Linked DNA regions of Vreelandella piezotolerans. The protein of the gene in region 1 binds, or shares a complex with, the protein of each later gene. Links are inferred from orthologs where the notes say so. Each region holds a gene or a part of one and is shown in the gene's direction. Other genes may lie near its edges.

Evidence for each region.
Region 2: the proteins of dapF (region 1) and GYM47_RS11595 are in contact, whole or in part, in a solved structure (PDB 5YGU), measured with the Escherichia coli proteins. The link is inferred for Vreelandella piezotolerans from one-to-one orthologs.

The regions. Positions count from the first base shown.
Region 1 is NZ_CP048602.1:3,739,311-3,742,530, reverse strand. The notes cover bases 79-3,078. They hold dapF (diaminopimelate epimerase), read left to right. Parts: upstream 79-1,161; coding sequence 1,162-1,995; downstream 1,996-3,078. Other genes in these bases: GYM47_RS17195 (tyrosine recombinase XerC), read left to right, coding at 2,730-3,078; GYM47_RS17200 (DUF484 family protein), read left to right, coding at 2,012-2,737; lysA (diaminopimelate decarboxylase), read left to right, coding at 79-1,162. In the rest of the region: more of lysA, read left to right, coding at 1-78; more of GYM47_RS17195, read left to right, coding at 3,079-3,220. UniProt on the Escherichia coli protein: Involved in the succinylase branch of the L-lysine biosynthesis and in the biosynthesis of the pentapeptide incorporated in the peptidoglycan moiety. Catalyzes the stereoinversion of LL-2,6-diaminopimelate (L,L-DAP) to meso-diaminopimelate (meso-DAP).
Region 2 is NZ_CP048602.1:2,527,765-2,530,834, reverse strand. The notes cover bases 79-2,928. They hold GYM47_RS11595 (RNA pyrophosphohydrolase), read left to right. Parts: upstream 79-1,181; coding sequence 1,182-1,676; downstream 1,677-2,928. Other genes in these bases: ptsP (phosphoenolpyruvate--protein phosphotransferase), read left to right, coding at 1,763-2,928; GYM47_RS11600 (histidinol-phosphatase), read right to left, coding at 362-1,018; GYM47_RS11605 (GGDEF domain-containing protein), read right to left, coding at 79-362. In the rest of the region: more of GYM47_RS11605, read right to left, coding at 1-78; more of ptsP, read left to right, coding at 2,929-3,070. UniProt on the Escherichia coli protein: Master regulator of 5'-end-dependent mRNA decay.

The DNA.
Region 1 (3,220 bases):
GGAGCGCCACTTTCGCGCTTACACCGAAGCGCTGGGCGGCCATCCGCACCTGATCTGCTACGCGGTGAAAGCCAACTCCAACCTAGCCGTGCTGGGCCTGCTGGCCCGCCTAGGCGCCGGTTTCGATATCGTCTCCGTGGGCGAGCTGGAACGGGTGCTAAAAGCCGGTGGTGACCCCAGCAAAGTCGTGTTTTCCGGGGTCGCCAAGCAGCCCCAGGAAATGGCGCGGGCGCTGGAGGTCGGCATCAAGTGCTTCAACGTCGAGTCGCGCCCCGAGCTCGAGCGCTTGAACGCCGTGGCAGGGGAGCTGGGCCAAGTCGCCTCGGTATCCCTGCGCGTCAATCCCGACGTGGACGCGGGTACCCACCCGTACATCTCCACCGGTTTGAAGGACAACAAGTTCGGCATTCCCGTCGACGACGCGTTGGAGGTGTACCAGTTGGCCGCTAGCCTGCCCAACCTGCGGGTGACGGGACTGGATTGCCACATCGGTTCACAGCTCACCGAAACTGCGCCGTTCCTGGATGCCCTGGAGCGCCTGCTGGTGCTCATGGAGCGCCTGCGCGAGCACGGCATCGAGATCGACCACCTCGATTTAGGCGGTGGCCTGGGCGTGCCCTACCGCGACGAGAAGCCACCCCAGCCGTTCGACTACGCCAGCCAGCTGTTGGCGCGCCTCTCCCGCTGGGAAGGCGGTGAAACGTTGACGCTGCTGTTCGAGCCGGGCCGCTCCATCGCCGCCAACGCTGGGCTGATGCTCACCCGCGTCGAGTTTTTGAAACCTGGCGAGACCAAGAACTTTGCCATCGTCGATGCGGCCATGAACGACTTGATTCGCCCAGCGCTGTACCAGGCGTGGCAGGCGATCGTGCCGGTGGACACCCGCCAAGCACGGGACACCGCCACCTACGACGTGGTAGGGCCGGTGTGCGAAACGGGCGACTTCCTGGGCAAGGAGCGCGAGCTGGCGATTGCCGAGGGCGATCTGTTGGCGGTGCGCTCCGCCGGTGCTTACGGCTTCGTCATGGCATCCAATTACAATAGCCGTCCCCGTCCCCCCGAAGTGATGGTGGATGGTGATACCTTTCACGTGGTGCGCGCTCGGGAAGCGCTGGAAAGCCTGTGGGCCGGCGAGGCGCTGCTGCCCGAAGGAGCGCGCTGATGCTGCTGCACTTCACTAAAATGCACGGTTTGGGCAACGACTTCATGGTGGTGGATCTGGTCACCCAGCGGGCGCGCCTGCGCGACGAGCAGATTCGCCAGCTGGCGGACCGGCGCTTCGGCATTGGCTTCGACCAGCTGCTGATCGTCGAACCGCCCCGCGATCCGGACATGGATTTTCGCTACCGTATCTACAACGCCGACGGTAGCGAAGTGGAGAACTGTGGCAACGGCGCGCGCTGCTTTGCCCGCTTCGTGCGCGACCAGCGCTTGACCCACAAGCATGACATCCACGTCGAAACCGCCGGAGGCCCGCTGGTGCTCCACGTACAGCACGACGGCATGGTACGCGTGGACATGGGCAGGCCGCGCTTCAACCCAACCGCGCTGCCTTTCGAGGCGCCGGGTGACCAGCCGCTGCACGAGCTGGAAGCCGACGGTGAGACGCTGCAGATTGGTGTGGTTTCCATGGGCAACCCCCATGCGGTTCTCCAGGTCGAGAATGTCGATAGCGCGCCGGTGGAGCGCCTGGGGCCACTGTTGGAGGCGCACCCGCGCTTTCCCAAGCGGGTCAACGTGGGCTTCATGCAGGTGGTCTCGCCCAGCGAAATTCGCCTGCGGGTATTCGAACGAGGCAGCGGTGAAACCCTGGCCTGCGGCACCGGTGCCTGTGCGGCGGTGGCCAGCGGTATTCGTCAGGGTCTTTTGAAGAGTCCGGTGAAAGTGCATTTGCCCGGCGGGCAACTCAGCATCGAGTGGCCGGGCCCTGAGGCGTCGCTGGTCATGGTGGGCCCCGCCACGCGGGTGTTTGACGGTCGGGTATCACTCAACTAATGCGAGGAGAACGGCGATGTCTCAAGCTCCTGAGCCGCGTAAAACGCTCGATCCGGATCAAGTAGCGTTTTGGCTGGCCCGACACCCCGATTTTTTCATTGGTCGTGAAGGGCTGCTGCAGCAACTCAAAGTGCCGCATCCGCATATCGAAGGCGCCGTATCGCTATTAGAGCGTCTGGTGATCGACCTTCGCCAGCGCGCCGAAACGGCGGAAGGGCGGCTTGAGCATTTGTTGGAAACCGCGCGGCACAATGAGTCGCAGTACCGCCGACTGCGGGAGACGCTGCTCAGCTTGGTCGAAGCGGAAGACCGCGATGCCCTCGCTCAAGCGCTGGCGACGCAGTTGAGCGAGCGTTTTCAAACCCCCGCGATGGCGTTGTGGTGCCCCGCCTCGTTGAGCGATGCGGAACCGGCGCCGCCTCAGCCACCGCGCCACGTGCTGGATCAGCACGCCAGCGCCCGCTTGGCAGCGCTGCTGGATGGTCGAACCAGCCGCTGCGCCAAGCTAAGCGTCAGCGACTGGAAGTGTCTGCTGCCCCATACCAAAGCGCCCCGCAAGGCGGGCTCCTGTGCCATCACGCGACTCTCGGCCGGAGAGCCGCTAGGCTATTTGCTGCTTGCAAGCCCCGACCCCGACAGCTATCGCGCCAGCATGGATACGCTATTTACCGAGTACCTGGGCGATATCGTCGCGCGCCTGCTGCTGCGATTAGCCCCCCACGGCGTGGAGCAGCATGGCTAGCCAAGCGACGCTGACAAACGCCGTTGAAGAGTACCTAGCGCAACTGGCGACTCACGCCAGTCCCGCAACGGTGGCGGCTTACCGCCAGGATCTGGCGGCGTTTTGTCAGTTTGCTGACCAGCGCGGCGTGACTCAGGCCAGCGCGCTGGACACGACGCTGGCAAGAGCTTTCCTCGGTACCGAGCGTAGCCGGGGGCTGGCGCCCCGAACGCTGGCCCGCCGTCGCGCGGCACTGTCGCGTTTCGCCGATGCCTTGGTAGAACGCCATGTGCTGGTGGATAACCCGATTCAACTGTTGCGCACCCCCAAGCAGCCCAGCCACCTGCCCAAACCGTTGGACGTAGACGCGCTGTCGCGCTTTCTGGACACTCCCCACGACGGCTCGCCGCTCTCGCTTCGTGACCAGGCCATGTTGGAGCTTTTCTACTCCAGCGGTCTGCGTTTAGCAGAGCTCGCGGCGCTGGACGTGAATCACTTGGCGGC
Region 2 (3,070 bases), 1.2 Mb from region 1 along the record:
TTGAGTGCCAGATAGAGTTTGGAGCTGGTCAAGGGGGCGGGGAGTAGCAGCAGTGCGCACCAGATGACGACCAGCAGCCACCAGGCCTGGCTGGGACGTTGGCCGACGAAGCGCAAGACGCCCAGCAAGAAGAGCCAGTGGGCCAGGATCAGCAGGCCATTGGCAAACCACACGCCGACCAGGAAGAAACCATTGGCGCGTAGCAGTGAAAGACTCGAGCCCACCGTGATCGTGGCAAACCCTGCTGCCCATAGCAGCAGCGCCCGTTCTCGAGCGCCACGCCACTCCATCAGCAAATAAAGCGCCGCTGCAGCGGCAATGGCGATGGTTAGCGTTAATAGGGTAGGTGGGTCGAATGCCATTAATCCCGCAAACTCATGATTCGCCAGTGTCGCTCTTCGGCCACTTGGCGAAGTGTATCGTCAGGATCTACGGCGACGGGGTTATCGACCACTTCCAGCAGCGGCAGGTCGTTATGGGAGTCGCTATAGAACCACGCATCATCGAGGGTGCACTCTTGCCCTTCCAGCCATGCTTCCAAGCGGGTGACTTTGCCTTCCCGGTAGCTGGGCACACCGGCCACGCGTCCTGTGTAACGGCCATCGACCATCTCGGGGTCGACGGCAATCAGGTCGTCCACGCCCAGCCGCTCGGCAATCGGGCCAGTGATGAAACGGTTGGTGGCCGTAATGATCAGCAAGGTATCGCCCTTGGTGCGGTGTCGCGCCAGCAGCTCTTCCGCCTTGGGTAGAATGTTCGGCTCGATCTTGCTAATCATAAACTGTTGGTGCCAAGCAGCAAGTTGCTCTGGGCTATTGTCAGCCAGCGGTTTCAGCGCCAGCGCCAGAAACGCCATCATATCCAGCGTGCCGGCATTGTAATCGGCGAGAAAGCGCTCGTTGGCCTCGCGGTAGGCCACCGGGTCCACTGCGCCTTGCTCCACCAGAAACTCCCCCCAGGCATGATCGCTATCGATGGATAGCAGCGTATTATCCAGGTCGAAAATGGCCAGACTCACGGCGCTCCCCTTGACGGTCAATGTTCGTTAATTATAAGCGACACAAAGCGCGGGATTATCGCAGAGTCACCTGGGTTTAACCACTTAGCGTTATATTGTATTGATACGGTTGTCTCCCTTATGGAAAAATGGGGACAACTGAAAATTTATGAAGGTGATGTCCGTGATCGACGCTGACGGCTTTCGCCCCAATGTTGGCATTATCATTGCCAATAGCCAGGGGCAGCTGCTTTGGGCGCGTCGTGTAGGGCAAAATGCGTGGCAGTTTCCCCAGGGAGGCATCAAAGCAAGCGAGACTCCACAACAAGCGCTTTTTCGTGAACTCCACGAAGAGATCGGCCTAACCGCCGACGATGTTGATATTGTCGCCTGCACCCGGGGCTGGCTGCGCTACCGTCTGCCACGACGCATGATTCGTACCCACTCACGGCCGGTGTGTATCGGCCAGAAGCAGAAGTGGTTTTTACTCAAAATTCGTTGCCAAGAAAACCGCATCTGTATGACGGCCACGCCCAAGCCGGAATTCGACGGTTGGCGATGGGTTAGCTACTGGTACCCACTTGGGCAGGTAGTACCGTTCAAACGAGAGGTCTATCGGCGCGCACTCCGGGAGCTTTCCCCGCGTGTGCAGCGCTTGGCACAAGATGATGAAGGATAACGCGCGCACCGTTGCGGGGTAAACGCAGCGGTCACCGGCGGGAGAATCCCTCAGCGAGGCAAATAATAGTGAATAGTAAAACGTCCATGCTTGAGGTGCTGCGACGCGTTATTCAAGAAGTGAATGGCGCAAGAAACCTCGACGCCGCGCTGTCGACCATGGTGCGCCGGATACGCAAAGCCATGCAGACCGACGTGTGCTCCTTTTATCTCTACGATAAAGAGCTGGAGTCGTTGGTGCTGATGGAAACCATTGGCCTGCGTACCCAAGCCGTGGGTCGTGTCGTGTTGCCGCTGGGGGAAGGCCTAGTGGGGCTGGTGGCCAAACGCAGCGAGCCGCTCAACTTGGAAGATGCGCGGTCGCACTCCCATTTTCGCTACTTCGAAGCCACGGGCGAAGAGCGTTACTCCAGCTTTTTAGGGGTGCCCATCATCCACCAGCGGCACATGCTCGGGGTGTTGGTGGTGCAGCAAGCGGAAAAACGCCGCTACGACGACGAAGACGAAGCCTTTTTGGTCACCATGGCCGCCCAGCTAGCCGGTGTTCTGGCGCATGCATTGGCCACAGGCAACCTCTCGCGACCGGCACTGCCGGGTGGCCAAGCCATGTTCAAAGGCGTGGCGGCGTCGCCCGGCATGGCCATGGGCGAAGCCGTGGTGATTACCCCGCCCGCCGATCTCAACAGCGTTCCTGACCTGATTCCCAGCGACCAAGAGTACGAAATCGCTCGCTTGAAAGAGGCCATTGGCAAAACCCGCGATGAGATTCGTGCGGCGGCAGAGCGCTTGGTCAATCGTATCTCCTCTCAAGAGCTGGCGCTGTTCGACGTCTACCAACAGATGTTGGGCGAAGCGGCACTCTCCGAAGAAGTCGAAAAACGAATTCGGGAAGGGCAGTGGGCGCCTGGGGCGCTGGCCGATGTCGTTCGCCGCCACGTTCAGTACCTGGAGCGGGTAGATGACGACTACCTGCGTGAACGAGCGGCGGACATCCGTGATCTTGGCCGCCGTGTGCTGGCGCATCTTCAAGAAGATACGCCTTCCACCCCAGAAACCTATCCGGATAACGCCATTCTGGTAGGCGATGAAATCAGCGTAGCCATGCTGGGCGAAGTGCCCCGCGACAAGCTCAAAGGGTTGGTATCGGTGCGGGGCTCCAGCACGTCTCACGTCGCCATCGTCGCACGCGCGATGGGGATTCCCACCGTTTTGGGTATGGTCGATCTCCCGTTGCCGCGTCTCAATGGCGCGCCCGTGGTGCTGGATGGTCACCGGGGGCGCTTGTTCGTTCGCCCGGCGGCCGAGCTGCAAACTCGCTATGCCAGCCTGATTGCCGAAGAGAAAGTGCTGAGCGAAGTACTCGAGCACGAGCAGGACCTGCCCAGTGAAACCCCC